Regions from separate parts of the Bradyrhizobium sp. RDI18 genome, predicted to be linked through region 3. Evidence: riboswitches for the same ligand, from Rfam matches in the RefSeq annotation. Region 3 holds a riboswitch; each other region holds the start of a gene.
The links. A riboswitch is a leader RNA that binds a small molecule or an ion and turns the genes downstream of it on or off. The one in region 3 is predicted to bind cobalamin.

Region 1 (10,179 bases), on a different contig from region 3:
CGCCAGCGCCCGCAATTCGCGGGCCGCGGCCACCATGTTGGCGAGCGCGGGTCGGACCTCCTCCCATTTGCGGGTCTTCAGTCCGCAATCCGGGTTGATCCAGATCTGCGTGTCGGAGAGCCGCTGTCGCGCCAGCTTGAGCAGGCCGGTCATCTCGCCGATCTCGGGAACGCGCGGCGAATGGATGTCGTAGACGCCGGGGCCGATTTCGTTCGGATAGCGGTAATCCCTGAACGCATCGAGCAGCTCCATCTTCGAGCGCGAGGTCTCGATCGAGATCACGTCGGCGTCCATCGCGCCGATCGCGCCGATAATGTCGTTGAACTCCGAGTAGCACATGTGGGTGTGGATCTGCGTCTCGTCGCGCACGCCGGACGAACAGAGGCGGAAGGCGTCGACGGCCCAGTCGAGATAAACCTTCCATTCGGATTTGCGCAGCGGCAAGCCCTCCCGCAGCGCGGCCTCGTCGATCTGGATCATGCCGGCGCCGGCCGCTTCGAGATCGGTAACCTCGTCGCGGATCGCGAGCGCGATCTGCCGGCAGGCTTCGCTGCGCGCAATGTCGTCGCGGACGAACGACCAATTCAGAATGGTGACAGGGCCGGTGAGCATCGCCTTCATCGGCTTTTTCGTCAGCGACTGGGCATATTGCCACCACTCGACCGTCATCGGCTTTGGGCGCGAGACGTCGCCGAACAGCACAGGCGGGCGAACGTAGCGCGATCCATAGGATTGCACCCAGCCGTGCGCGGTGAAAGCGAAGCCTGCGAGCTGTTCGCCGAAATACTGCACCATGTCGTTGCGCTCGAACTCGCCATGCACGAGCACGTCGAGCCCGATATTTTCCTGCCAGCGCACGGTGCGGGCGGTCTGGTTCTGCAGATAGAGCTTATAGGCTTCGTCCGTCAGGGCGCCCCTGGCGTGCGCGGAGCGGGCGTTCCTGACGTCGGCGGTTTGCGGGAACGAGCCGATGGTGGTGGTCGGGAACGCCGGCAGGTTGAAGCGCTCGCGCTGAACGGTGGCGCGTTCAGCGAAGATGCTGGAGCGGAAGCGCATCGGTTCATTGATGCCGGCAACGCGTGCCGCTACCTTCGCGTCGTGAATGCGCGGCGAGGTCTTGCGGGAGGTCGCCGCCTGGTTCGAGGCTTTCAGCGTGGCTTCGACTGCTCTGCGGCCATCGGCGAGTGCCGTTCCGAGCGTGGCCAGTTCCTCGAGCTTCTGCACCGAAAACGCGAGCCAGCCCTTGATTTCGGGATCGAGCCCGGTCTCCAGCGCCAGATCGATCGGGACGTGCAGTAGCGAGCAGGAGGGGGCGATCTGCACACGGTGCTTGCCGAGTTTGGCGATTGCGGGCTCGAGCTGGTCGAGAAGCCGGCTCAAATCCGCGCGCCAGATGTTACGGCCATCGATGATTCCGAGCGATAGCACGAGGTCATCAGGAAATCCGGCGAGGTCGTCGATCTGCTCCGGCGCGCGCACGAGGTCGAGATGCAGGCCGGCGACGGGCAGGGATAGCGCGGTGTCGCGGTTGGCGCCGAGACCGCCGAAATAGGTCGTCAGCATGATCTTGAGCTGCGGCACTGCGCTCGCGATCTCCGCATAGGCATAATGCAACGCCTGCTGGGCGACAATATCAAGATCGAGCACGAGACACGGCTCGTCGATCTGTACCCATTCCGCGCCCCGGTAGGCAAGTTCGCGCAGCACCTCGATGTAAACCGGCAGCAAGCGATCAAGCAGGGACAGCGGATTGAAGCCGGCATCCTTGCTCTTGGCGAGTTTGAGAAACGTGACCGGGCCGACCAGCACGGGGCGGGTTTGATAGCCCAGCGCCTTGGCTTCCTCGTATTCCTCGATCGGCTTGCGCGAGGCGAGGATGAATTTCTGATCCTTCGTCAGTTCGGGCACCATGTAGTGGTAGTTGGTGTCGAACCATTTTGTCATTTCCAGCGCCGGCACGCCGTGCGCATCGTCATGCCCGTGACTGGCATGGCCGCAATTCGCCTCATGCGGCTTGCCTTGCGTGCCGCGGGCCATCGCGAAGTAAGTCGCAAGCGAGACCGGCCCGCCGCTCCAGCGATAGATTTCCGGGATCGCGCCGACCATCACTGATGTGTCGAGAACCTGGTCGTAGAACGAGAAATCGTTCGACGGAATCACCGTGACGCCGAGCTTTTTCTGGCGCGCCCAGTTTGCGGCGCGAAGCCCGATGCCGGTTTCGATCAGCGCCTTCTCGTCGGTTGCGCCCGACCAGAAACTCTCCAGCGCGAATTTCAACTCACGGCGCGGACCGATGCGCGGCGTGCCGAGGGAGGCAACGCGAAGTGAAGAAGTGGAGATGGTGGAAGTAGACGTAGCTTTGGAAGAAGACATTGGCTTAACCCCAAAAGTTGGGGGCAAAGGCCGAAGTGACACGTCTGGATTTTCGCGAACGGCAGAGCGCGCGCGGAAAATCGCAACCGCACCACCGGGACACCCCGCCCGAGGACGTGTATGTTGTCGAGGCAGGTCTCCTGGCTCGCGGGTCAATGCTGCTGTCCGGCCTTCCCGAAACCTTGCGAGGTCTCAGTGACTTTGTTGGACAGCGGCTCGCCGCTTACAGTTGCGGGGGCAGCTCCGGCTTTGGCTTTTCGGCCGCACCGGCTTCCCTCTTAGCTTCGGAAGAACGTCTCCCGAAGAACCACGACTGGTCCACTTATCGGCAACGCGGCAGGCGCGTCAACTCGGCGACATTCACCGGCGCCTTGTCATTGTTGTTCACAGCCGCGGGGTTCCGTCGCCGAAATTCTTGCACATCGCCCGCGCGCCCCATTGACAGCCGCATCCGAATAACACCAGATATAGCCGTCACGGTCCGCCATGGCCCAACACATGGTGGCTAAGAGGGAAGCCGGTGTATCGCGCGAAAGCCGCGAAAATCCGGCGCTGCCCCCGCAACTGTAAGCAGTGAGTTGTTTCCGAATCTGACGTCACTGATGCGGCATCGCATCGGGAAGACACGGGGACAACAGCGACCTGCGAGCCAGGAGACCTGCCGCGACGCCGAAAAAACGTCCACGGGCGGGGTGTCCCGGCGGCGCTTGCAGATTCATGCCCGCGTTTTCGCGTGGGCTAAAGCTGTAGCGTCCTCTGACATCCGGCCCCAACACAACTACGGGGTCTCTTGATGTCACTCTCTCTCGATCGCGAAGCCAACGCCGCTCCATTCATTCGTCTGCGCCCCGAATCGCTTGTCGCCTCGGAAGCGCAGCCGCCGATGCAGGTGATTCGCCGCAACGGCACGGTTTCGAAATTCGACGCGAGCAAGATTTCGGTCGCGATGACCAAGGCGTTTCTCGCGGTCGAGGGGCATGGCGCGGCGGCCTCCCGCCGGGTGCATGAAATCGTCGAGCAACTGACCGCCGAAGTCGTCGGCGCGCTGTCGCGCCGGATGAGCGAGGGCCGCACCTTTCATATCGAGGACGTGCAGGACCAGGTTGAACTTGCCTTGATGCGCAGCGAGCACCACAAGGTCGCGCGCGCTTATGTGCTCTATCGCGAGGAACGCACGCGCCAGCGTGCCGGACAGGACGTGAAGGCCACCCGGCCATCGGGGAAGCCCTCGTTACGCGTCACGCTGGCCAGTGGCGCGCAGGTCCCGCTCGATATCGCGCGGCTGACGCTGATCATCGAAGAAGCCTGCGCCGGTCTCGAGGGCGTCGGCGCCACGGCGGTGCTCGCGGAGACGCAGCGCAATCTCTATGACGGCATCAGCGAGGACGAACTGGCGCTGGCGTCGGTGATGGCCGCGCGCACGCTGGTGGAGCAGGAGCCGAACTACGCCTATGTCAGCGCGCGGCTCTTGCTCGACAAGCTGCGCACCGAAGTGCTGTCGTTCGTGCATGATACGCCGACCAGCGCGTCGCAGGCCGAGATGGCCGAGCGCTACGGCGAGTGCTTTCCAGCCTACATCAAGGCCGGCATCAAGGCCGAGCTGCTCGATCCCGATCTGGCGCGCTTCGATCTAAAAAAGCTTGCCGCGGCGCTGAAGCCGGAGCGCGACCTGGCATTCCAGTTTCTGGGTCTGCAGACGCTGTACGACCGCTATTTCCTGCATGTGCGCGGCAACCGTATCGAGCTGCCGCAGGCGTTCTTCATGCGCGTCGCGATGGGGCTGGCGATCCGCGAGATCGACCGCGAGGCGCGCGCGATCGAGTTCTACGATCTCCTATCGTCGTTCGACTTCATGGCCTCGACCCCGACGCTGTTCAATTCCGGCACGCTGCGGCCGCAATTGTCGTCCTGCTTCCTCACCACCATCGCGGACGATCTCGACGGCATCTTCAAGTCGGTCAAGGACAATGCACTGCTCGCAAAATACTCCGGCGGGCTCGGCAACGACTGGACCCGCGTGCGTGGGCTCGGCGCGCACATCAAGGGCACCAATGGTGAAAGCCAGGGCGTGGTGCCGTTTCTAAAGGTGGCCAATGACACCGCGATCGCCGTCAACCAGGGCGGCAAGCGGAAAGGCGCGGTCTGCGCCTATCTCGAAACCTGGCACATCGACATCGAGGAATTTCTGGACCTGCGCAAGAACACCGGCGACGATCGCCGCCGCACCCATGACATGAACACCGCGAACTGGGTGCCCGACCTCTTCATGCAGCGCGTCGAGGCCGACGGCGAATGGACTCTGTTCTCGCCGGACGAGACGCCGGACCTGCATGACCTCTACGGCAACGCATTCGCCGAACGTTACGCAGCTTACGAAGCAAAGGCGGCGCGGGGCGAGATCCGCGTGTTCAAGCAGATCCGCGCCACGGATCTCTGGCGCAGGATGCTGACCATGCTGTTCGAGACCGGACATCCCTGGATCACGTTCAAGGATCCCTGCAATCTGCGCTCGCCGCAGCGCCATGCCGGCGTGATTCATTCCTCGAACCTCTGCACCGAGATCACGCTTAACACCTCCGACGACGAGACCGCCGTCTGCAATCTCGGCTCGATCAATCTGCTCAATCACGTGCGGGAAGGCCGGCTGGACGAGGCGCGGCTGCAACGCAGTGTGACGACGGCAATGCGGATGCTCGACAACGTCATCGACATCAATTTCTACACCATCCCCGAAGCGCGCCGTTCGAACCTGCGGCACCGCCCGGTCGGTCTCGGGCTGATGGGATTCCAGGACGCGCTGCAGGCGATGCGGATCGCGATGGCTTCCGATGCGGCGGTGACGTTCGCCGATACCAGCATGGAGATGATTTCCTATTACGCTATTTCGGCCTCCGTCGATCTGGCGGCCGAGCGCGGGCGATACCCATCGTTTGACGGCTCGCTGTGGAGCCGCGGCATCTTGCCGATCGATTCGATCGAACTGCTGGCGGAAGCCCGCGGCAGTCTCGCGATGGACCGCGGCATGACGCTCGACTGGGATAGCTTGCGCGAGCGCGTCAAGGCGACCGGCATGCGCAATTCCAACGTGATGGCGATCGCGCCGACCGCCACGATTTCCAACATCTGCGGCGTCGCGCAGTCGATCGAGCCCGCCTACCAGAACCTCTACGTCAAGTCCAACATGTCCGGCGACTTCACCGTGGTGAACGAATTCCTGGTGCGCGACCTCAAGGCGCGCGGGCTGTGGGACGAGGTGATGGTCAACGACCTCAAATATTTCGATGGCAGCTTGGGGGCATCGATCGCATTCCCGGCGACCTCAAGGCGCTCTATGCCACCGCATTCGAGATCGACAGCGCCTGGCTGATCGAGGCAGCGTCGCGGCGGCAGAAATGGATCGACCAGTCGCAGTCGCTCAACCTCTATATCGCCAACCCTAGCGGCAAGAAGCTCGATGCGCTCTATCGGCTGGCGTGGGCGCGCGGGTTGAAGACAACCTATTACCTGCGCTCGCGCAGCGCGACGCATGTCGAAAAGTCCACGCTCCGGGGGACCGACGGCAAGCTCAATAGCGTCGCGTCCGCGGCGATGATGGCGCCAGCCCCGATCATCGTCGCGCCGGCCGCCACCGCGCCGGATTTAACCGGTGCGGTGGCGTGCTCGATCGATAATCCCGAATGCGAAGCCTGCCAGTAAGCAGCAAGAACAAAAGGAAATCACAATGCTCGACTGGTCCGAACCATCCGCATCCCCGCGTCAGACGCCGCCGTCCGTCGTGGTGCAATCCGTTATTCAGGCCGAACAAACCGGCCTCGGCATGATAGATCGTCGCGGCGGACGCGTATCCGTCGACGACAAGCGGATGATCAACTGCCGCGCCGACGTCAATCAATTGCTGCCGCTGAAGTACAAATGGGCCTGGGAGAAATATCTCGCCGGTTGCAACAATCACTGGATGCCTACCGAAGTTTCCATGCAGGCCGACATCGCGCTGTGGAAATCGCGCGATGGGCTGACGGAAGACGAGCGCCGCGCCATCAAGCGCAACCTCGGTTTCTTCGCGGCCTCCGAAAGCCTGGTCGCCAATAACATCGTGCTGGCGATCTACCGCCATCTGACCAATCCGGAGTGCCGGCAATATCTGCTGCGGCAATCGTTCGAGGAGGCGGTGCACACCCACACCTTCCAATACATCGTCGAAAGCTTAGGATTGGACGAGGGCGAGCTGTTCAACATGTATCGCGAGGTGCCGTCGATTACCGACAAGGCAGCCTGGGCGCTGAAGCACACGCAGCATCTCGACGATCCCGATTTCAAGACCGGGACGCCGCAAGCCGACCAGGCGTTCCTGCGCGATCTCGTCGCCTTCTACGTCATATTCGAAGGTATGTGGTTCTATACGGGCTTCGCGCAGATCCTCTCGCTCGGCCGCCGCAACAAGATGGTCGGCATCGCCGAGCAGTACCAGTACATCCTGCGCGATGAGTCCATTCACCTGAATTTCGGCATCGATGTCATCAACCAGATCAAGATCGAAAACCCGCATCTATGGACCAAGGCGTTCCAGGACGAAGTCCGCGCCATGGTGCGCGAGGCGGCCGAGCTGGAAGCGGCCTACGGGCGCGACACCATGCCGCGCGGTTTTCTCGGGTTGAATGCGGCGCTGTGCGAGAGCTACATGCACTTCATTGCCAACCGCCGCTGCGCGCAGCTCGGGCTGCAGCGGGTGTTCGACGAGACCGAGAATCCGTTTCCGTGGATGTCGGAAGCGATGGACCTGAAGAAGGAGAAGAATTTCTTCGAGACGCGGGTGATCGAGTACCAGAACGGCGGTGCGCTGAGTTGGGAGTAGGGGAAGCCATACTGTCTCAACACGTCGTCCCTGCGAACCCGGGGATCAGGCCGGCCACATCGCGCGACAAGACGTCAGGTCATCAACCGCTACTTGATGAATGCCGCCCAGAGAGCGGCGTTGGCAAGCGTGCCGATCTCGTTCATGTGACAAGCGTCGGAGGGGTTGCGTCCGTCATTTCCGATCGTATCGGTATCGGGCCCTTGGCGGATGTTGAGCGCGTTATCGACAGCAGAGAGTTGACCGGCACGTACCGCAGCCGTGTTCTTCGGCTCGGCTACGCCGCATTTTGTGCTGCGTGACAGATAGAAGGGCGCATCGAACCCAGCCGCTCGAAATCGCTTCACGAGCTGATGCAACAGCGAGGCATATTGTTCTGCTGATATCGTTGACCTCGCGTCCGTTTCACCTTGCTGAAACAGAAAATGCGTCGGCGTCAGGCCCGCTGCCTTCAGCTTCGAGATCGCGTTTGTGATCCAATCCGCCCGCTCATTGTTCAAAAACGAAAGCGAGGAGCTGCCAATGGCAAGGGGTACGACGATCACGCGATCGTAGCGCCCGGCCTGAATCAGGATGTCGCCGAGTCGCGTTGCGAAGCTCCCGCCTATGCCATCGGCGCCCAGCAGGGGATCGGCGGCAGCAAAGCATTTGCCTGTGAGCGGGTCGAAATTGTCGACGGCTTCGCGCGCGGTATGTCGGGCGCTTCCCCAATTGCCCGCATTGCTCTGGCCGTGCACGACGATGATTGCCGTGTTGCCGGAGGTGTGGGCGCAAGACCGTTCGACACGCGCCGGCGGGGCAAGCGCAGCCAAACCGGTCTGGTGGGCGCTCGACGTCAGTACCTTGCCAGCAACCGCACCGATCAGAAGACCACCAATCAGGAACGCAACAGGGCGCAACAATGGAAATGCTCTCCAAGGCAGTTCAGCTTCATCGCGGGAGCACGCACACCGCCCGCTCATCGCAAGATGGCGTGCATCAGACGGCGCTTACCGATCCGGGCCGAGCGCGACCGATCTGAGGCTGCCCAAACTCGGCGCCATGCTAGCCGGGTAGCGTTGAGAGCCTGTTAACGGTTCGCAGGCCCCGCCGGCAAAACCTCTCCCGATCCGCATCGCAAAACCGTCTTGTCATCAGCCGTGAATAGTTGTTCACTTCTTCAAGCGATAGCGCTTTTTATCGCTCAAGCATTGAAGGTGTGCGCGTTCTGGCAGGCTCCGCGGGGCTTAAGGGCGCGCCGGGGACGGAAAACGCGCCATGGTCTATCGGCGAACCCATCAGGTCGTAAAGCGACTGGCGGCGCGGCGTAGCGCCATCCTGGCGGCGGCGCGGGATACTGCGGCCGAAGGCGGCATGGCGGCAGTGCAGATCGCCCCGGTTGCGGTCCGCGCCAATGTCGCGGCCGGCACCGTCTATCGTTACTTCCCTTCCAAGGCCGAACTGATTTCCGAACTGATCGCCGAGGTCTCGCGGGACGAGCTGGCCGCGATCCGCCGCGCCGCGGATGCGGCGCCGGGACCGTCCTCGGCGCTCGCCGCCGCCGTCACCACGGTTGCCGTGCATGTGCTGTCGCAGCGCAAGCTCGCCTGGGGCATTCTGGCCGAACCTGTCGATGTCGACGTCTCGGTGTCGCGGCTTGCCAGCCGCCGCGAAATCTCCGGCGAGATCGCTGCCAGAATTGACGCCGCGGTGCGTGCCGGCCATCTGCCGGCGCAGGATACCGCGCTCGCCGCCACCGCGCTGCTCGGCGCGCTGCATGAGTCGCTGGTTGGCCCGCTGGCGCCCGAGAATCTGGATGACCCCGCGAAGCTGCGCGACGCCGTGCAAACCGTCACACTTTTGGCGCTACGCGCCGTTGGCGTGATGGATGCCCGCGCCCGCGGCCTCGTGGTGCAGGCGGTGCTGCCGGCCAAGGCGCTGGTCGGGGCCTAGAAACTCCCCCTTTGCGACACGCCCTTTGTCGCAACCATTTGTGTCGCAACCATTTGCCACGCTGCGGCTTATCGACGGTCCAACCCGCGATCAGGAGCATGCGATGAGCACGACATCAGGATCCGCCAAATGGCAGGGCGGCATCAAGGACGGCAAGGGCGCGATCTCGACCAAGAGCGGCGCGCTGAACGATTATCCTTACGGCTTTTCGAGCCGCTTCGAGGGCAAGCCTGGCTCCAATCCAGAAGAATTGATCGGCGCGGCGCACGCCGCGTGCTTCACGATGGCGCTGTCACTGATTCTGGGTGAAGCCAAGCTCACCGCCGAGCACATGGAAACCAAGGCCGACGTGACGCTGGAAAAACAGGGCGATGGTTTTGCCATCACCTCGATTCATCTGACGCTGAACGCGAAGGTTCCGGGCGCCGACAAGGCAAAGTTCGAGGAGCTGGCTGGTAAGGCGAAGGCCGGTTGCCCTGTGTCGAAACTATTCAATGCCAAGATCACGCTGGACGCGACGCTGCAGTAGTTTTGCTGCAGTTGCTCTTTCGTCATTCCCGGTTCGTCGCTTCGCGCCGTCCCGGAATGACGGAGGCCGGTCACTTCTCCGGCTTGCCTTCCCCACCGACAGTGGCGATGCGCACCATGTTGGTGGTGCCGGGGATGCGAAGCGGCACGCCGGCGACGATAATCACGCGCTGGCCTGCGTTGGCGAAGCCGTCACGAAACGCGATCGAGCCGGCGCGGTCGACCATGTCGTCCTGGTCGTGGGCATCTTCCGCCACCACGCAATGCACGCCCCAGACGACCGACAATTTGCGGCCGGTCGCAAGGTTCGGCGTGATCGCCACCACAGGCAGCTTCGGCCGCTCGCGGGCCACACGGATCGCCGTGGAGCCCGATGAGGTCCAGCAGATGACCGCGGATAATTCCAGCGTCTCGGCGATCTGCCGCGCGGCGTCCGCGATGGCGTCGCCGACCGTATTCTCCGGTTCGGCCCGCTGCGCCGACAGCACCGAGCG
Region 2 (10,179 bases), on a different contig from region 3:
TCGCAGGGGTGATAAACGCTGTTGGCAAGGCCGAGTAGCGCGGCCGAGATGATCAGCGAGACGTAGCTCAGGTGCAGGCCGAGCATGATCAGCGCGAGGCCGCCGACGGTGAGGCCGATCAGCAGCACTTTTCGCGCGCCAATGTGGTCGGCGAGATAGCCGATCGGGGCCTGCGTCAGGCCAGAGACGACGCCGAACACGGTGAGCGCGAAGCCGAGCTCGATATAGCCGACGCCGAGTTGCTCCTTCAGGAACGGAAACAGCATCGGCAACACAAACAGATGGAAATGGCTGACCCAATGGGCGACCGAAATCGCCGCGAGCGTGCGCAGCGAAGTGTCCGCTTTGGCTTGTTGCGGTGCGGCCAGAATGTCGACCATGTCAGCTCAAAATCCTGTGTAACTTGCGGCCCGGCGGGGCGGGCTGAAAATATAGGCAGGCCGTTATTTGTCCATGAATGCCGCTGCATGGCTGCCCCGGCGCAGGGCAGGGCGCGCGAAATGCCGCCACTAAATGGGAAGACAAAGGCGGGTCCACGCGGCAATGATGCGGCATGCCTGATCCCGCAAAACCGCTCCGGGTACTGGTCTCCGAAGGTTCCTCGACCTCGGCCCGGGAGGCCATTACGATTCTCGGTCTTTCAGGCCATCACGTCGAGGTCTGCGATCCTTCACCCTGGTGCCTGTCGCGGTTCTCGCGCTTCGTCCGCAAATTTCACCGCTGCCCTGGACTGCGGGACGATCCCGCCGGCTACCTGGCCTTCGTCGAGCGGCGACTGGCCGGCGGAAAATTCGACGTGCTGCTGCCGACGCATGAGCAGGGATTTTTGTTTGCGCGGGTCGCGCAACGCATCGAAGGTCGCGCCGGGATTGCGCTGCCGGCTTTCGAGAGCTATCGCGAGGCGCATAGCAAGGCCGGCTTCAGCCGGCTGCTCGATCGGTTGGGATTGCCGCAGCCGCCGACGCGCATCGTGCAATCCGCGCAAGGGGTGCGCGAGGCGGTTCGCTTTCCGGCCGTCGTGAAGACTTCAGTTGGCACCGCCAGCCGCGGCATCTGGTTCGTGCGCAGCGCGGACGATCTGATGCGCGCGCTGCACGATCTCGGCGGCGGCGATGCATTCGCCGGTGAGGTGCTGGTGCAAGACCTCGTCGCAGGCACCACCGAGAAGGCGCAATCGGTATTCTGCCGTGGCCGGATGCTCGGCTTTCATGCCTATCGGCAGATCGCCGCCGGCATTGGCGGCGGCGAGGCGATCAAGCAGAGCGTAAGCCGGCCGGTCGTTCGCGCTTATCTCGAACAGATCGGCCGGGCGCTCGATTGGCAGGGTGCGCTGTCGGTCGATTACATCATGCCGGACGTCGATACCGCGCCATTGCTGATCGATTGCAATCCGCGGCTGGTCGAGCCGATGAATGCCTATCGCTCCGGCGTCGATCTCGTCGGACTTTTGCTTCTGATCTCGCTGGGCGAGACGCCGGCGCCATTGCTCGCAAGCCGCGAGGGCGTGCTCACGCACCTGGCGATGCAGGCGCTGCTCGGATGTGCGGCGCGCGGCGGAACGCGGCCCGACATTCTCAGGGAATGTTTGCATCTCGCTGCGGCGCGCGGGCCTTATGCCGGCAGCAGCGAAGAACTCACACCGGTGCAATCGGACTGGATCAGCGCCGTGCCGCTGGCGATGACGGCACCCGTGCTGCTGGCTTCGCCGAAGCTGGCGATCAAACTAGCGCTCGGTGGCTTTGGCGCGCATCTGCTCGATGCAGCGAGTATTCGGGTGATTGAAAGCGAAGGATTCTACCAACACAACTCGTCATCGCCCGGCTTGACCGGGCGATGACAGCTTTTATGAGGCTACAACGGCTCATCGTCGGGGCCATAACGGTCCCGCTTCGGCGTAGCGATGTCGCCGTCCTCGTGGTCCTCCTCCTCCTCAACCGGCGGGCGCGGTGGCTTCTTCGGTTTGGCATCGCCCTGTTTCGGAGGCTCGTTCGGAGGCTCGCTGTTCTTCCTGCCTGTTCCGCCCATGTGATTTCACCAAAGTGATGCTTCTCGCCGGATCAATCGGCGTTTGCGCTGCATGCCGACTCAGGGTAACGGCATGACCTCAATCTAATCGCGCCCGGAAGGTATCCTAGCGCCGGTCAAACGATTCTTCCCGCCCTTTTTGCGGCTTCAGCTCGAAGGGCATCACATGGAGCCAGTATGAAGAAGCCCCGCATTGCGCTCGATGAACCGCAACAGCGCAAGATCCTCCGCGCCGACAAGGCTCCGACCGCCGGTTATTCGCTGGTCGTGGATGGCCACTTCAAGTCGCATCACGATACGGTGGAGGCGGCTGAGGAAGCGGGCATGGCGTTGAAGAACCGCTTCCAGATGCTTCAGGTGCAGGTTTACGATGCCGAGAACAAGACGCGATCGATGATCGATTGGCCGGGGCCGGCGTAACGCCGGATCTTCGAGTTCGATCGGCCGATCTCAGGTTCGCCGTCCGCCGTTCTGCTGGCTCGCCAGCCACTCGGACAGGGCCACCGGCTTTTCGTCGGGCCGCTTTGTGCTGCTGCGCGCCTTCTTTGCGGCCTTTGCGGCGGGCGCACGTTGCGGCTCGGCTGCTTCGCGCGCGAGCCGCAACGCCTTCAGCTTCGCCATATTGTCGAGCACGGCTTTCGCCGCTGCATCGCGTTCGGCCTTGCCGGACTTTGCGTCCTGAACTGCCTTGGCGGCCTTGTCGAAGCGCGCCTGGGCGCGATCGCGATCCTCTTTCGTCATTTCAGGTCAGCCTCTTTTCGCAATCCTGGCTTTGGTCTTGCCCTTGACCTTCGATTCCGGCGGATTTGCACGGTCGGCCGCTTCCTTTGCCAGGCGCAGCGCGCGCAGCTTCTCGGTTCGCTGGCGGATCGCAACATCGGCAGCCGCGATCTCGGCCATCGCCTTGATGCCGTCGACTTCCTGGGCGCGCTTGCGGTTGAGCCTCATTTCTTTCAGCTCGGCGGCGCTCTTCGGCTCATCATCCATGTCATACCTCTGACATCACGACTGATATCGTCGAGCGGTCTGTGGCCCATTTACCACGGATCGGCGCGCAGAGGATGTTATTTTCGGTCGAAAATGGCGCAGTTTCTGACAGAATCTGCCTTGATATGAAGGTTGCGGGAACTCGGCAGGTCGAGCCGGTCCGGCAGCAAACCGAACCGGCTATATCGGTCAGAACGTCGCGCCGGCCTTTACCATGAAGGTGCGGCCGGGCAGCGGATAGGCCGAGAAACGGCCCGGCGTGAACGAGCTCGCGATCGCGTAGTCGTAGTACAGCGCATTGAACAGATTGTTCACGCCCACCGACCAGAAGAAGCGATCGTAGGCGCCGCTTAGCTTCAAATCGACGGTGGCGTCCGCCGGAATACGTCGCTGGGTGTTGGCCTGGTCGTTGTCCATGAAGCGCTCGCTCCAGGCCCGCACGGTGGCGTCGAACACCAAATAGTTCTGCCAGATGTTCCAGGTCACGCCGCCGCTCGCGGTGTAGCGTGACACCAGCGGGACGTCGTTACCGGCGAACGGCCCTTCGCGAAACACGGCGCGGGTGTACGCCACGCCGCCCCGCAGCAGCACGGTGTCGCTGACGCGCAACGAAGCGCTGGTCTCGGAGCCATAGCGGCGGGTCGGATCGAGGTTAACGTTGAAGAACAGCGCCGGGATGAAATGGATCTCGTTCTCGAGGTCCATGTTGTAGATGCTCGATTGCATCTGGAAGCCGCCGGACTTGATGCGGAATCCGCCCTCGATGTCGTGCGAGGTCTGGGTTTTCAACTGAAAGGTCCCCGGAACGAAGAAAGGTCCGCTGGAGACCCGTTCATCGACAGTCGGAGTACGGAACGCGCGCGCAGCACGGCCAAACAACGAGAATGTGTTGTTGAGCCGGTGCTCGAGCCCAACATGCAAGGCGTATTGCGTCTCGTCGCTGTCGAGCGGAAGCGCCTCGGTACCGAACGCAAATGGAGCCGTTCCATCGAAGCGGTCCCGCGCGCCCAGGCGGGTGTTCTGCACGCGGGCGCCATAGGAGAAATCCGTCGTCGGCAACAGGCCTAATGTTTGCTGCCAATAGCCAGCCAGTGTCTGCTGCGCCAGATCGTAGGTGTGGATTGGTGCAACGCCTTTGAACGCCCCGCGTTCCTGATTGAACGTCGCATCGTAATAGTCGATGCCTGTAAGGATCTGTGAGGGCATCCCGAAGATCGCGTTCTTGACGCTCAATCTCGGCGTGATCGACCAGGTCAGCAACGATGCGTCGTTGTAGGTGGAGGAGAAGCTCGGAAATGGCGACGCAAATGGTACCGCACCGAAGAACCCGCTTTGCGTATCCTTCTTCCGTACTCCACCGTCGACGATGAGCTCGGCGCCGTTCCAAAGGGTTTTGGTGAAACCGGCGGTGGCGCTGGCGCCCTGCTGGTTGCCGTAATCGAACGGCGTAGCGGCGCCCCGTCGGTTCGTGACCAGTTCGTTGACGCCGATCGAGGGATCGACCAAGCGACCGCCGGGGAATCCGAGCTTTTGGTCGTCGCCGGTCACCGTCAGGAACGCCTTGAGGTCGGGCGTGGTGTAGTTGAGATTGCCGACCCCGTTGCGCTGATCGAGCGCGTTGTTTTCGCGATAGCCGTCGGACTTGATGGCGTTGCCATAGAATGACGTCGACCACGGCCCGTAATTGGTCGTGGCCGAGAGATCCGCAAGTCGTTGATTGAACGAACCGACGCCGGCTTCGCTGCGAATCGCGACTGGTGGGCCGCCGACGCCGTTCTTCAGTACGATGTTGATGACACCGCCGACCGCGTTGTCGCCATACAGTACCGCGCCGCTATTGCCGCGGGTGATTTCAATGCGCTCGATCGAATCGCGCGGGATGGTCGAAAAATCGACGCCGGCCATGTCGATGTCGTTGAGCCTTCGGCCGTTGATGAGCACCAGGGTATTTGAAGTCGCGAACGCGCCGAAGCCGCGGAGGTCGACGGAGGTCTTGGCGCCGTTGACGCCACCAAACAAGCTGGTGAGCTGGACGCCGGGCGTTTGCGCGATGATTTCCTGCAGCGTTTGCGCCGGCGAATGCGCGATCTCTTCGGCAGTAATAACGGTCGACGCAGTGCCGACGATGCCGGAGAACTGCCGGCCGCCGCCTGCGCCCGCGCCTTGCGGGGCGCTTTGCGATGAGACATCCGAGCCTATCCCGGATGCGGGCCGCCTGCCGGTCGACGGTGCAGCCGCCGGTACGACGCGGCGCGACGTCGATCCTTCATCGTAGGTCGGTTTTGCGCGGGTCCGGTTCGGGTCGGTGGGTGAAGTAATCTCAATCGGCGGCAATGGCTCGGACGGCGCCTGCTGCGCTTCTGCGCCGGAAATACCGAACGATGCGATGGGTATCAGGAAGCTGCTGGCGAGCCAAAGGCGGCGCCGCCGCGTGGCTGTGTTGGTGAAAGACATGACTTGGACCTCGGTATGACGTCAGTGGCACGTCACAGCGAACCAAGTCTCACCATGTGCTTTCAGCAGCTCAGGTGAAGCTAATGTCTGTACTCCCCGACCGACATCTTCGCGTGTGACCACGGCTGACGGCAGGTCTCCTGGCTCGCGGGTCGCTACCCATCGTCGCCTTCCCAGGACCGAGATGCCCAGTGGCTCATGACGAAGGATTCGCCGCTTACAGTTGCGGGGGCAGCCGCGGAATTGGGGATTTCCCCGCACCGCATTCCCTTTTGATCCCCAAAACGGGAACCGTCGGGAACTATGGTAGAAGTTTGTCAAAGTCCGAGTCAATGCGCCCCGGGGCGTCCGGCGATCCTCACTGGACGAGTGCGCTATTTTTGCCGCATGAGCAGGCCTGCCCGCCGCCTGTACCGGGGCGGGTAAACCTGCTTTAGGACGATCGATGAGTGTTGAGGCCGTAACCCTGACCAACGAGGAAGCCGCGCGCCGGCGGATCGGCGCGACGGCAGCGCTTGCCGCCCTCGTTGTGCTCTTGATGCTGATCTCGCTCGGCATCGGTCCGGTGCGGTTGTCGCCGCTTGCGGTGGCGGAAGCGCTGTTCGGTGGCGGCAGCGAAGTGTCGCAGGTGATCGTGCGGGAAATCCGCCTGCCGCGCACGCTGCTGGCGCTGGCGATCGGCGCCATTCTCGGGCTATCGGGCGCGTCGCTGCAGGGTTTGCTCCGCAATCCGCTGGCCTCGCCCTCGCTGTTCGGCGCGCCGCAATCGGCCGCGTTCGGCGCGGTGCTGGTGATTGCGCTCGGGCTGGCCGACGTGCGCTCCTATGCGCTCCCGGTAGCGGCGATCGTCGCGGCGTTCGCTTCGGTGTTCGTGCTTCTTGCGATCGCCGGCCGCAACGCCGGGCTGTTGATCCTGATCCTGTCCGGTCTTGCTATATCGAGCTTTGCAGGCGCCGCCACCGCGCTGGTGATGAACCTCTCCAGAAATCCCTTCCTGGTGCTGGAGATCGCGTTCTGGCTGCTCGGCTCGCTGGAGGACCGCAGCTTTCAGCATGTCATGCTGGCGTTTCCGTTCATCATTGCCGGTGCGATCATGCTGTTCAGCCAGCGCCATGCCTTTCGCGCGCTGAGCCTGGGCGAGGAAACCGCGCAGAGCCTTGGCGTCGATGTGGGCCGCCTGCGGCTGTTCGTGATTTCAGGCGTCGCGCTCGGTGTCGGCGGCGCGGTCGCCGTCACCGGCACCATCGGTTTCATCGGCCTGGTCGCGCCGCATCTGATGCGGCCCCTGATCGGCCACGACCCCGGGCGGCTGCTGGTGCCGAGCGCACTCGCGGGCTCGGCGCTGCTGCTGGCGGCGGACATCGCGGTGCGCATCATTCCCTCGACGTCGGACATCAAGGTCGGTGTGCTGACCTCGATCATCGGCGTGCCGTTCTTCCTCTATCTCATCATGCGCGAACGCCGCGCGCTCGGCGGAGGGGTCGCATGAGCAAAACGGCGCTGCTGACCGCAAGGGGGATAGGCGTGCGGCTCGCCGGCCGCGTCGTGCTGAAGGACGTTTCGCTGGCGCTGTCGGCGGGACACCTGGTGGCGCTGGTCGGCCCGAACGGCGCCGGCAAGACGACGTTGTTGCGAGCGCTGGCCGGGCTAATCCCCTCCGAAGGCGAGATCACTGTCGGCGGCGATGCGCTGGCCTCGCTGCCGCTTCGCGAGCGCGCCAAACGCTTCGGTTATCTGCCGCAGGGGCATCTCGTGCATTGGCCGCTGCCGGCGCGCGATATCGTGGCGCTCGGCCGCTACCCGCATGGCGCAACCGATCCGGCGCGGCTGTCGCCGAAGGACGCCGAGGCCGTGCTGCGCGCGATGCAGGCGGTCGACGTGATGGAGTTCAGCGATCGCCGCGTCACCGAGTTGTCCGGCGGCGAGCGCAGCCGCGTGGCGTTGGCGCGCGCGCTGGCGGTGGAGGCACCGATCATTCTGGCCGACGAGCCGACCGCCTCGCTCGATCCGCGGCACCAGATCGACGTCATGAAGAATTTGCGCGCGACCGCGGACAAGGGCGTGCTGGTCATCGTGGTGACGCACGATCTCGGGCTTGCTGCGCGGTTTGCCGACCATGTGCTGGTGCTGAAGGAAGGCAATCTAGTGTCGTGGGGCACGCCGAGCGAGGGGCTATCGGAGCGGGTGATGGCGGACGTGTTTCGGATCAGCGCCTACCGCGCGGAATATCAGCGCGAGGCGGTCATCGTGCCCTGGGCGGATATCTGATGCGACGGTCCGGCTTTCTTGTCGCGATCGCCGCGTTGGCGATGTCAGGCGGCGCAGTATTCGCGGCCAGCCCACCGCGTATGGTGTCGATGAATGTCTGCAGCGATCAGTTGCTGCTGACGTTGGCCGACCCCGAGCAGATTTTGGGCCTCAGCCGCTTCGCGCGCGACGGCTGGCAATCACCGGCGGGCGACATCAGCCGCTATCCGGTATTGTCAGGCGCGGCCGAGGACGTGCTCTTGCTCAAGCCGGATCTGGTCATGGCCAGCGCGTTTGACAAGCGCTCGACGCGGGAGCTGTTGAAGGCGAAGGGTCTTCATCTTGCCGAGCTCGCCGTGCCGCGAAACCTCGACGAAGCCCGCGCGCAGATCCGCGAGGTCGGCGACATGACCGGGCACCCCGATCGCGCGGCCGCCCAAATCGCGCGGCTCGACGCCGCGCTGGCGCGCGCCCGCCGTGCCGCCGCCGAGCGGCATTATCGCGTGCTGCCGCTGTCGCGGCGCGGCTGGGTGGCGGGTAGCGACAGCTTTCTCGGTTCGCTGCTGGGCGAAGTCGGGCTGCGCAGCGCCGCCGGCGATCTCGGCTTTAGCTTCGGCGGATTCGCCTCGCTGGAGGCGATCGTGTCCTTGAGGCCCGACTTCATCGTGGTTTCGCAAGCCGGCGATTATGCGCGAGACGACGGCCAGGCGTTTCTGGTCCATCCGGCGCTGGAGCGCTTCTACCCGCCGGAGCGGCGCATCGTGATTCCGGAGCGGCTGACGGAATGCGGCGGCGTGATGCTGGCCGACGCGCTGGATGCGCTGACGGCGGAGTTGAAGCGGGTGGGAGAGTGAATCCGCAAATACTGCGTCGTCCCTACGAACGCAGGGACCCATAACCACAGGACGTTGCAATTCAAGCAAGGCGTCAGCCGCCGCCTTCATCATTGGCGCCGCGGCGTATGGGTCCCTGCGTTCGCAGGGACGACGGCACGCATAAAGGTTATCCCTGAACCACCGGCCCACCTACCTTCTTCCACGCGTCCAGCCCGCCTTCGATATGGGCGGTGTTGGCCAGCCCCGCATTCTTGGCCGCGGCCACCGCCATCGCCGAACGTTCGCCGAAGGCGCAGAAGAACACGACCCGGCGGCCGGTGGCGGCGGCGACTTCGCGCAGCATGCCGCCAGGCTTGAGGCTCTCGGCGATGCCGGGGTAGGGCGCATGCAGCGCGCCCGAGATCGTGCCATGCTTGGCGCGCTCGCTGGTCTCGCGCAAATCCACCAGCAGGATGTCGGGCCGGCCAAGGCTCGCAATCGCGTCGCGCGCGCAGAGCGCGAGTCCCTGCTTGGCAAGCTCCTCCTGATGCAGGCCGACATGCATGTTGGCGGGCACCGCGACGTCCATCATCTTGGGGTTCGGCAGCTTCAGGTTCGCCATCAGCTCAATGTATTCGTCGACGTTGCGTACCTGCAGCCGTGGATTATAGCGGCGCTCCTCGCCGATGGTGGAAACCGTGTCGCCCTTGTAGTCATGGGCGGGGAATACCAGCGTCTCGTCCGGCAGTTTCAGAAGCCGGTTGAAGATCGATTCATATTGCGCCCGGGAAGAGCCGTTCTGGAAATCGGTGCGGCCGGTGCCGCGGATCAACAGCGTGTCGCCGGTGAAGACGCGGTCGCCCATCAAATAGCTATAGGAATCGTCGGTGTGGCCGGGCGTGTACATGACATCCAGGCACAACCCCTCGATCGTCACCTTATCGCCTTCGGACACCCGCATCGAGACCACGTCGGCCTTGCTCTGCTCGCCCATGATGGTGATGCACTGGGTGCGGTCGCGCAATTCGCCGAGGCCGGTGACGTGGTCGGCGTGCAGATGGGTGTCGACCGCCTTCACCAGCCGCAGATCGAGCTCGCGCAGAAGCTGGCAGTAGCGATCGGCCTTTTCCAGCACGGGATCGAGGATCAACGCCTCGCCGCCGGCGCGGCTCGCCAGCAGATAACTGTAGGTGCCGGACACGCTGTCGAAGAGTTGACGAAAGATCATGGCTACACGTCCGCGTTAACTCAGGTTGGATCAGGGCCGGATGTAGCTCCAGCCCGCTCCTGCAGTTCCATCAACTCTACCACGCCTGAGGGCGCGATGAAATTACGGCTCGCTCGCAATGAATTCACGGCCGCACTAACGTATACCCGTTCTCCGTCAGAAACAGGATCTGCGCGACGCCGACCTGCACCGGCGTGGCCGCGGCGATGAATTCCGGCCGTTTGCCGTGCTCGCGTTCGAGCGTATCGACGGTGTTGAGACAGACGTCGAAGCGCGCGCCTTGCGCGACCAGGCTCTCGACCATCTTGCGGTTGGGGTTTTCCGGGCGCAGCAGGTCGATGCCGGGGCCGAACGCGACGACCTCGATCGCCACCTTGTCAGGGTCGTAATGCTTCATCAGGTTGCTGGCGACGCTGAGCACGA
Region 3 (10,179 bases):
ATCTGCTGACCTTGCGCGGCCGTGATCTGATTGCCGCCTGTCCGGTCTGCCTATATGCTGGCTCGCTCGTGCCCGAGGGCGTTCTTGCGCATTGCCAGCAAGGTGCGCGGATCGTCAATACCGCACGGCTATCGCTCGATGAGATCATCGCCGAGATCGTTGCCGCGCACGCGGAAGGCAAGGATGTCGCACGGCTTCATTCCGGCGACCTTTCGATCTGGTCGGCGATGGGCGAGCAATTGCGCCGCCTGCGTGCGCTTTACATTCCCTATACAATCACCCCCGGCGTGCCGGCCTTTTCCGCAGCGGCGGCGGCGCTCGAAGTCGAGCTCACGCTGCCGGGTCTTGCGCAGTCCGTGGTGCTGACGCGAACGCCGGGCAGGGCGAGCGCGATGCCTGAGGGCGAAAAACTCGCCGCCTTCGCCGCCACCGGTGCGGTGCTCGCCATCCATCTCTCGGTGCATATGCTCGCCAAGGTGGTCGCCGAACTCGCGCCTCATTATGGTCTGGACTGCCCGGTGGCGATCGTCTGGCGCGCGAGCTGGCCCGACCAGCGCATCATCCGCGCCACGCTCGGTACCTTGGACGCTGCGGTTGGTACCGAGCTCGAACGCACTGCCCTCATCCTGGTCGGCTGTACCTTGGGAACGGAGGAGTTTGGCGAAAGTCGTCTGTACGCCACCGATTATGACCGTCGCTACCGGCCTGTCGGCACGACGCCGCGTTTTCCGGAGGCGTCGTGATGGCGCGGAGCCTCGTCATCTCCGCGCCGGCATCCGGTGTCGGCAAGACGACGCTGACGCTGGCGCTGGCCCGCGCCTATCGCGATCGCGGGCTGAAGGTCCAGTGCTTCAAGAGCGGGCCGGACTACATCGATCCGGCCTTTCATACCGCCGCTACGGGACGCGCCTCCGTCAATATCGACAGCTGGGCCATGCGGCGTGAGGCGATCGAAGTGCTCGCCGCGCGCGGTGCGGATGCGGATCTCGTTCTGGCCGAAGGTTCGATGGGCCTGTTCGATGGCGTTGCCGCGCGGGGCGTCTCGGGCACCGGCGCCACCGCCGATATTGCCGAGATGATGGGCTGGCCGGTCCTGCTTGTGATCGATCCTTCCGGACAGGCGCAAACCGCTGCAGCGGTGGCTGCGGGACTGCGCGATTTCCGCGCGGGCGTGCGTCTTGCCGGCGTCGTTCTCAACCGCGTCGCCAGCACGCGGCACGAGGACCTGGTGCGCCGTGCCATGGCAGGCGCCGGCATTCTGGTGTTCGGGACGTTGCCCCGCCACGCCGCGATCACTTTGCCGAAGCGGCATCTTGGCCTGGTACAGGCTGAGGAGCAGGGCGAGGTCGACGGCCTGATCGCGGAAGCCGCCCGCTTCGTCGCTGAGCATGTCGATCTCGATGCAGTGCTGCAATCGGCGGCATGCGCCTGGACGGCGCCATGCGCCGCGTACGGCCCAAGCGTAAAGCCACCCGGGCAACGCATCGCTCTGGCGCGCGACGGCGCATTCTCGTTCGTCTATCCGCACATGCTGGAGGCCTGGCGTGCCGCCGGAGCCGAGATCACGACCTTCTCGCCGCTCGCCGACGAGGGTCCTGATGACAGTGCCGACGTCTGCTGGCTGCCCGGCGGCTATCCGGAATTGCACGCCGGCCAACTCGCGGCAAATCGCCGATGTCGCCGTGCGCTAAAATCCTTTGCCGAGACACGGCCGGTGCATGGCGAGTGTGGCGGCTACATGCTGCTTGGCACCGCTTTAACTGACGCCCACGGCACACACCATGAGATGACGGGACTGCTCGGCCTGCATACGAGTTTTGCCCAACGTCGCATGCATCTGGGCTATCGGCTTGCGGAACTTGCTCTGCCGATGCCCGGATATCAGGCCGGCGCGCTACTGCGCGGCCATGAATTCCATTACTCCACGATCGTCTCGCAGCCCGATACAGCTTTGGCTATCGTACGCGACGCGACTGGCGCGGTCGTTGCGGAGACGGGCTCGCGGCGCGGCTACGCCACCGGCACGTTCTTCCACCTCATTGCGGAGGACAGGTGAGCGGCTTTGTTTCCTTTGTCTCGGCCGGCCCAGGCGATCCCGAGCTCCTGACGCTCAAGGCGGCAGCGCGTCTGCGCGCCGCTGATGTCGTGCTGTATGACGACTTTGCCTCGGGCGCGATCCTCGATTACGCCCGAGCCGGGGCCAATCTGGTAGCGGTTGGCAAGCGTGTGGGCCGGCCCTCAGCCAAACAGGAGCACGTCAACCGGCTGCTCATCGACTACGCCGCCGCAGGCGCCCGCGTTGTTCGTTTGAAATCGGGAGACGCCGGCATCGTCGGCCGGCTTGAAGAAGAAATTGAGGCGCTGCAAACTGCGGGCATTGACTACGAGATCATTCCAGGCGTCACGTCGGCCTGCGTTGCGGCAGCGCGCGGCATTCCACTCACCCGCCGGCACACCTCGCGCCGCGTCCAGTTCGTGACCGGCCCAGATGTCACCGGGCGGTTGCCCGCGAATCTCAATTGGGCGGCACTGGCCGATCCGGAATCGACGACCGTGGTCTATATGGGCAAGCGCACATTCCCGGCGCTCGCGGCAAAGCTGATCGAGCACGGCATGGCTCCCGACACCCCGGCGCTATTTGCGGAGTCTCTGGGCCGCGCCCAGGAGCGGATTGTCCGCACCACGATTGCAAAGCTTGCAGAGCAGCTCGCGCAAGCCAGCGCCGCAACGGCGGCGGTCATTCTTTTCGGCGCGCTGGCGGGAGAGACTCTATGATGAGGCCGTCGCCCGATCTCGCGAGCCCCTTGACGTCTCCTCGTCGGAAGGAGCACACAGATCAGGCATGGTGCTCGAAGCGGCGCAAAGCGCCGGAGCATAATCGGGAACCGGGCAAGGGCGGACCTGAATGCGGCGCCCAAAGCCCCGGCCGCCCCCCCCCCGCGCCTGTAAGGCGGTGAGGGGCTCCAATCCGCCACTGGGCCGTCAGCTTGGGAATGCCGGGGCCCGTTTTGAACCGCGAGCCAGAAGACCGGCCCTGCAGTTTTTAACACCAGCGCCGTCGTGTGACGGCAGAAGGGACGTAAGTCATGCATATCGAACCAGGTATCGTTACGGGCGCCAAGCTCGTGCTGAGTTACGCGACCGGTGCCGTTGCCGCCGGCTGCGCTCTCAAGCTCACGGTCGAAACCGTGCGCGAGCAGGGTTTGTTTCATTCGCGGTGCGCACCGTCGCAACAACGGTCCTGGTCTTCTCTTTCTTCGAACTGCTGCCGCATTTCCGGATCGGGGTCTCGGAGGTGCATTTCATTCTCGGCTCGACGCTGTTTCTCCTGTTCGGCGCAGCGCCAGCCGCATTCGGGCTGGCGCTTGGTCTTCTGCTGCAGGGGCTGTTCTTCGTACCGACCGACTTGCCGCAATATGGTATCAACGTGACCACGCTGCTGGTGCCTTTGTTTGCGATCCAGGCGCTGGCCGGGTGGATCATTCCTCGCAGCACCGCCTATGTTGACCTGCAGTATCGCCAGGCGCTTGCGCTTTCGACCGCCTATCAATCCGGCATCGTGGCGTGGGTCGCCTTCTGGGCGCTGTATGGTGCGGGCTTTGCGGCCGAGAACCTCGCCTCCATCGCGTCTTTCGCCGCTTCCTACGCGCTCGTCGTAGTATTTGAGCCGCTGGCCGATCTGGCCGTGCTGGCACTGGCGAAATCACTGCGAGATGTGATGGCCGACGGTCTTGTTACCTATCGCCTTCACAACGCCGCCTGAAGATGGCGTAAGGGCGGTCGCAAGTCGCGGCCGCCCCCACTCATAACGTGATGCTGACACTCTCCCTGATAGGCATTGGCTGCGGCGATCCCGAGCAGCTCACGCTTGCTGCGATCCGCGCGATCAATGCGGCTGACCTGGTGCTGATTCCGCGCAAAGGTGCCGCGAAGTCCGATCTCGCCGACCTGCGCCGGCTGATTTGTGCGCAAGCCTTGACGAACAGCCGCACGCGCGTTGCTGAGTTCGACCTGCCCGTTCGCGGCACCGCGCAGGAGCACTACCGCAAGGGAGTGGAGGAATGGCACGACGCCGTCGCCGTGACCTGGTCCCGGGCAATTGCGGCGTATCTCGGTCATGACGGGCGCGTTGCCCTGCTGATCTGGGGCGATCCTTCGCTATACGACTCGAGCCTGCGGATCGCACGAAGGCTTGATCCGTTGCCAATGATCGAGGTCGTGCCAGGCGTCACGTCGATCCAGACGCTTTGCGCCGCGCATGCACTGCCGCTGAACGACATCGGGGAGCTCTTTCTCGTCACCACCGGACGGCGGCTGCGCGAGGTCGGTTGGCCGTCAGGCACCGACACCGTGGTCATCATGCTCGATGGCGTTGCCGCGTTCCAGTCGCTCGACCCGAACGGACTACATATCTGGTGGGGCGCCTATCTCGGGATGCCCGAGCAGATCACCATGTCAGGTGCGCTTGCAGAAGTGGGGCCAGGCATCGTCGCCGCACGACAGGAAGCACGCGCCAGGCACGGCTGGATCATGGATAGCTACATCCTCAAGCGCGTGTCGTAGCACTCGTGCGAAGGCCGCTGGCATCTTGAACCATCACCAAGGGCAGGACCACATGCTACCCGAGTGGGTCTACCAGGAGTGCCCGGGCGTTTCGACCGTCCATCGCGATGCCGCCCTGGCCCGTCAGGCCGAGCTCACCAAGCCGACCGGTGCGCTGGGTCGCCTCGAGCAGCTCGCGATCGAGCTCGCCGGTCTGCAACAAACCGACCGGCCTCGAGCCGAGCGCGTGCCGATCATCGTCTTTGCAGGGGATCACGGCATCGTCGCGCAGGGAGTATCGGCCTATCCTCAGGAAGTTACGAGCGCGATGATGTCGAATTTCGCGTCAGGCGGTGCAGCAATTTCGGTTCTCGCGCGCGAGCTGGGCTCAATTCTGGAGATCGTCGATGCCGGCACGCTCGCCGAACAGCCAATCCCGGGAGTCGCGACAGACAAGCCGCGCCGGGGCAGCCGGGATTTCAGCAAGGAAGCGGCGCTCGAGTTGGGGGAGGTCGCCTTCGCCTTCGACTGCGGCAAGCGCGCCGTCGCGCGGGCGGCCTCAGCAGAGCCAGATCTTCTGATCCTTGGTGACATGGGGATCGGCAACACCACGACTTCTGCGGCAGTCGCCGCCGCCCTGCTTGGCATGGGCGCCGAGCAGGTGGCCGGCAATGGCACCGGGATCGATGCAGACACCCGTGCGCGCAAGGCGCACCTGATTGATGCATCGCTGGCTCGTCATGACCTTACAAGACCAGGAACTTCTGCCGAGCGGATCCTGTGCGCGGTAGGCGGTCTCGAAACTGCTGCGATTACGGGCGCGATCATCGCCGCCACACAGCGTCGCCTCCCTATCATGATCGACGGTTTCATCGTGTCCGTCGCGGCATTGACGGCGGTGCATCTTAATCCGTCGTGTCGACCCTTTCTCTTATCCTCGCATCAATCGGCCGAGCAGGGGCACCGCCTGGTTCTTGAGGCCCTGAATGTGCAGCCGTTGTTCAATCTGGACCTCAGGTTAGGGGAGGGATCGGGCGCCGCGCTTGCATTGCCGATCCTGCGGCTTGCATGCGCTCTGCACAATGGCATGGCGACCTTCGCGCAAGCCAGCGTTCCGAATCGCTCATAACGCGACATTCTGATTGACCGACACAATCCGCCAATTGTTCCGTAGCCGATCAATTCGGGGGATCGACAGCGGATCGATAACAAAGCGCAACGCTGCTTGCGGTGCGATGTCGAGGGCTACGCAGAGCGCGGCGCGAATAGTGCCGGAATGCACGACGAGCGTTGCTGGACCAGCAGCTATTTTACGTAGTCCATCCCGAACCCTCGCAATTTGATCTTCGAAGCTCTCGCCGCCGGGTGGGCTTGAACGAGCGGGATCCTTCCAGAACTCGGCGTACCCTTCTTCTCCGAGAGCGGCGAGATCGTCGTGACGTCGGCCGGTCCAATCCCCGAAGTCCTGCTCCCGAAACTCAGGCACCAGGATTGGATCAAGCTCGAATGCGCGCGCGGTATCGAGAGTTCGTTGAGACGGACTCGCATAGCTTGCGGCGACCCGTGGCAAGCGCCTTCGCACGGCTTCCAAATGCGCCCGATCGCTGAGATCGGCCGGAGCGCCCGAAGGGGAGATCGTTCCTTCGATAGAATCGACGACCGCATGCCGGACCAACCAAAGAAAGGCTTCCCCTTCCATTCCCATATCTCCGAGATGCTTATCAATGCGAGAAACATCTTGAACATTCGCCCGCGGACGGTTTACCGCGACCAAGGACTGATATCACAGCCGGAGCAAAATGCGTATCTCAACACCTCCCGGCGCCGCCGCCGTGCAAGGAAGGCGCGTTGTTGCCTCGCGTCAGGCCGGGTTTTCATGACCGCGCTCGTGCCTTGTTAATGCGACGGCGATGGGCGCTCGCGCTGATTGCCATCGGCCCCTGTTCTGGAATCGACATCGGCCGGCCTGCGGATGCGTCGGGCATCGAGCTAACTGAGCTCCCGAACGTCTCGAACGGTCGCCGGGGGATCTCCTGCGCGTCGTCGCGGGCGGCAAGTTGTCCCGCGCAGAGACATGCTTTGCAAGCTTAACGGCTAAATCGCCGACAACCTATACCACTGGCTGATATGATCAGGCCAACAGCGAGAATAACCATAAGCTGGTGCGATGTGCAGCAGCATCGCTCCCCCTGGCTGACTTCCCGGTCGGCCGCCGAAAGGGGCAACTGAGCTCGTCGAGAGACGACCATCGTCATTCGATGCTCCGTGGTGTCGTGTTCGGCGTGTCCGGTTGAAGACGCATATGTCCGGAAACCGACGCCGAGGCGCAAGTATTCCGTCGCCGCGGCGCGAAGCACATGATTTTCACTCTTCAAGCAAGGCTCGCACAACGTGCTTGGTGGCACGTCGATTGCTTGGACAAGGTAAAGGATCCGCACGACCATGCCGCTCTCCCAGTCGTTGGCGCAGGAGCTAAATGAACTTTACTCGCTTGATCCAAATCAACACCAGAGACGCCGCACTGAGTGCCGTCAGGTTTCGCAACGCACGAAGAATATTCGCGTTGGCCGCGACACCTGCCTGTCCTCGACAATCTCTAGTCATCCCGCGCGTCTCGCTGAGCGCATCGCGACGTGCGATCTGATCGGGGTCCAGTGGGAGGCGAATGCAGGTGGCTGATCGAAATGTGCTGCTTCAGTAACGAGCCAAAGAAGAAACTGATGGGACGCGGCCGCAGCTGCCATCGCGGCTTTCCTGCACACGAAAACTAAAGGAGTTCCAAAGCATGAACGCGCCAAGCTATTCCGAGGCCCTGGAATTCGCGATCGACCGTTCGTACGAGATCAACCTAGACATGTTGAGATCGCGAAACTTGCACCTTGATACGCACAACGATTATCTCGTCGGCACCTATCCGCCTCTCAAGGCAATGGGGGACCTGAATGCCGAAAGGTTGTTGACTCAGGTCGCGTCGTCAATTGATCTCTATTTCCACATCCCCTTCTGTAATCAGTATTGCAGCTTTTGCCACTTCGCCAAGGAAATCAATCCATCTTCCGAGCGAGTGGAACGTTATTTGGTGGCTTTGAATAAGGAGATGAGTTGGTCAGATGCGGCGCTTGCTGGCAGAGATGTTGAGACTGCTTTTTTTGGAGGTGGTACTCCCTCGTTTTTGACCAACCATCAACTCAAAACGCTATTTGATATGACTAATCAGCGCTTTGATTTATCGAGGGCCGAAGTAAGTTTCGAATTGCATCCCTCTCTTGTGAAGCATGCGGACGCTGCGGATCGCATATCCACTCTACTTAGAGGTGGCGTAAACCGCTTCGTACTGGGCGTTCAAAGTCTAGACTGGAATATTTTGCGCATACAGAGCTGGTCCCGGTCGTCTGAACAGAGTTTCCGCGTCGATAGGTGGAGCCTCTGCCGGGGTTAGGCTGCCATGCGGAGTGGCAGCGGGGTGAAGTAGGCGTGATCCGGCGTGCTGCCGTCAAGACTCGAATGGGGACGCCTGCTGTTATAGAAGTCGAGATATCGGCCGATCGAGCTGCGCGCCTCGCTGACGCTGTCATAGGCCCGCAGGTACACCTCCTCGTATTTGATGCTGCGCCAGAGCCGTTCGACAAACACGTTGTCCCGCCATGCGCCCTTGCCGTCCATGCTGATCGCGATGCCGTTGTCGGCGAGCACGCCGGTAAAAGCCTGTCCGGTGAACTGCGAGCCCTGATCGGTGTTGAAGATGTCCGGCTTGCCGTGACGAGCCAAGGCATCCTCCAGCGTCTCGACGCAGAAGGTCGCTTCCATGGTGATCGACAGCCGCCACGACAGAACACGACGTGTTGCCCAGTCCAGCACCACGGCGAGATAGACGAAGCCACTCGCCATCGGGATGTAGGTGATGTCCATCGCCCAGACCTGGTTCGGTCGCGTGATCTCCATGCCGCGCAGCAGGTATGGATGGATCTTGTGGCCGGGCTCGGGTCTGGTGGTGCGCGGACGGCGATAGAGCGCCTCTATCCCCATCCGCCGCATCAGCGTCTTGACATGCCGGCGGCCGATCTTGCACCCCTCGGCAGCCAGCAGGCCTCTCAGCATTCGCGAACCGGCGAAGGGAAACTCCAGATGCAGCCGGTCGAGACGCCGCATGATCGCGAGATCGGCGTCCGGCACCGGCCGCGGCAGGTAATAAACGCTGCCGCGGCTGATCTGCAAAACTTCCGCCTGCCTGGTGATCGACAGATCATGCTCGCGGTCGATCATCGCTTTGCGCTCAGCAATCCCGCCTTGGTGAGCGCTCCTTCTAAAAAATCGTTCTCCAGCGTCAACTCCCCGATCTTGGCATGCAGCGACTTCACATCGATCGCAGGCGTGGCCGGCGCAGCGCTGCCAGATCCAAAAACTCCGGAAGCGCCGCCCTCCAGCTGCGCCTTCCACGCCGTAATCTGATTGGGGTGGACGTCGAACTGCTCGGCAAGCTGAGCTATCGTCCGGTCGCCCTTGACGGCGGCAAGCGCCACCTTCGCCTTGAAGGCCGGTGTGTGGTTCCGGCGTGCTCGTCTGCTCATCGTCACTCCTGATTCGCAGGCACCAGCGTGCCCGCTGTCAGGCAGAAACTCCACTTATCGACCTGTTCAAATTTGCGGAGCCGGCTCTTACTGAACCGCGGGCACGGTGTGGAGGAGGTGATACAAACCGTAAAATTGCTGAATGAAATGGGCGTTGAGAACCTGTCGCTTGACCTCATGTATGGGCTGCCGCAGCAAACGCTCCGAAGCTGGTACGACTCAATTATCGGCCTATTGGACATGGGAATAGAGAAGTTCAATGTATTCCCATTGATGTTTAAATCGACTGACCCCGTAGCCCGCCATTTGGCTAGAGGACGATATCAATTCGCCGGGGCTAAAGAGCGCATCATAATGCACTTTATGGCAGAGCACATCCTCACTAAACTCGGCTATCGCCACGGGCCGATTTTCTATTGGACTAAGAGGTCGCAGCCGCACTCCGTTCAACAGCGCCGTAAGTACGATTCCTGGAACGACAATAATCTTGTCCCGTTTGGGGTTGGCGGATTTGGTTACATGAGCCAGTGCCAGTTCTATAACGAGGCAGACTTAGATCGCTACCTCTCTAGGGTTGAGGCAGGCGAGAAGCCAGTGTGGAGGGGTGTTGTACTGTCGCAAGACGACCTTATGCGCCGAACGTTAATGTTTGCTTTGCGAAGCAGCGGAGTGTTGCTCTCCCGATTCGAGCGGGAGTTTGGAGTATCGGTTGAAGAATACTTTTGCCGCGAGCTTGAAATCTTAAGGGAGGCGGGTCTCGTCTGCATCTCAAACGATGGCGTGCTGTCGTTAACTGCCGCCGGCAATATCAACTCGGGCGCTGTATCGCTGCTATTTTTCTCCGACAATGTGCTTGAGCGGGTCGCGTACAACGATGGCAGGATAACAGACAAGCGAACCGATCTGCTCGAAAAACACGACTACTCGCCGGCCGCAAGATACGGGTCAAGTGCAGAAATGCAAGCTGTCTTTCGATGAAATCGGGGCGCTCGTCTATGATCCATAGTTTATCCCTTTCCACTCCGGAGCCGCCGCCCTATCGGGAGCAGCAGATATTTTCTCATCTTAC

Region 1: linked by a shared signal. The riboswitch ahead of metE (5-methyltetrahydropteroyltriglutamate--homocysteine S-methyltransferase) and the one ahead of ACFXS9_RS04170 (energy-coupling factor ABC transporter permease) in region 3 are both predicted to bind cobalamin.
Region 2: linked by a shared signal. The riboswitch ahead of ACFXS9_RS36215 (TonB-dependent receptor) and the one ahead of ACFXS9_RS04170 (energy-coupling factor ABC transporter permease) in region 3 are both predicted to bind cobalamin.

What each region holds. Positions count from the first base shown of each region.
Region 1 covers NZ_JBICRN010000008.1:6,089,528-6,099,706, forward strand. The annotation lists gene metE (5-methyltetrahydropteroyltriglutamate--homocysteine S-methyltransferase) at 1-2,373, opposite strand, end outside; cobalamin riboswitch at 2,486-2,700, opposite strand; cobalamin riboswitch at 2,834-3,054, shown strand; partial or broken gene ACFXS9_RS38430 (ribonucleoside-diphosphate reductase subunit alpha) at 3,167-6,069, shown strand; gene ACFXS9_RS38435 (ribonucleotide-diphosphate reductase subunit beta) at 6,095-7,225, shown strand; gene ACFXS9_RS38440 (sialate O-acetylesterase) at 7,315-8,127, opposite strand; gene ACFXS9_RS38445 (TetR/AcrR family transcriptional regulator) at 8,483-9,157, shown strand; gene ACFXS9_RS38450 (OsmC family protein) at 9,261-9,686, shown strand; gene pyk (pyruvate kinase) at 9,757-10,179, opposite strand, start outside.
Region 2 covers NZ_JBICRN010000008.1:5,621,706-5,631,884, forward strand. The annotation lists gene ACFXS9_RS36185 (MFS transporter) at 1-380, opposite strand, end outside; gene ACFXS9_RS36190 (hypothetical protein) at 554-1,837, shown strand; gene ACFXS9_RS36195 (hypothetical protein) at 1,852-2,025, opposite strand; gene ACFXS9_RS36200 (hypothetical protein) at 2,203-2,445, shown strand; gene ACFXS9_RS36205 (hypothetical protein) at 2,476-2,766, opposite strand; gene ACFXS9_RS36210 (transcriptional regulator) at 2,773-3,012, opposite strand; gene ACFXS9_RS36215 (TonB-dependent receptor) at 3,202-5,466, opposite strand; cobalamin riboswitch at 5,579-5,777, opposite strand; gene ACFXS9_RS36220 (FecCD family ABC transporter permease) at 5,912-6,955, shown strand; gene ACFXS9_RS36225 (ABC transporter ATP-binding protein) at 6,952-7,734, shown strand; gene ACFXS9_RS36230 (ABC transporter substrate-binding protein) at 7,734-8,567, shown strand; gene ACFXS9_RS36235 (MBL fold metallo-hydrolase) at 8,716-9,756, opposite strand; gene ACFXS9_RS36240 (hypothetical protein) at 9,881-10,179, opposite strand, start outside.
Region 3 covers NZ_JBICRN010000006.1:664,407-674,585, reverse strand. The annotation lists gene cobM (precorrin-4 C(11)-methyltransferase) at 1-743, shown strand, start outside; gene ACFXS9_RS04180 (cobyrinate a,c-diamide synthase) at 743-2,056, shown strand; gene cobA (uroporphyrinogen-III C-methyltransferase) at 2,053-2,775, shown strand; cobalamin riboswitch at 2,827-3,052, shown strand; partial or broken gene ACFXS9_RS04170 (energy-coupling factor ABC transporter permease) at 3,087-3,763, shown strand; gene cobF (precorrin-6A synthase (deacetylating)) at 3,814-4,563, shown strand; gene cobT (nicotinate-nucleotide--dimethylbenzimidazole phosphoribosyltransferase) at 4,616-5,671, shown strand; gene ACFXS9_RS04155 (histidine phosphatase family protein) at 5,666-6,241, opposite strand; gene ACFXS9_RS04150 (radical SAM protein) at 7,328-7,981, shown strand; one part of gene ACFXS9_RS04145 (IS3 family transposase) at 7,978-8,855, opposite strand; one part of gene ACFXS9_RS04145 (IS3 family transposase) at 8,855-9,110, opposite strand; gene ACFXS9_RS04140 (hypothetical protein) at 9,219-10,088, shown strand; gene ACFXS9_RS04135 (hypothetical protein) at 10,106-10,179, shown strand, end outside.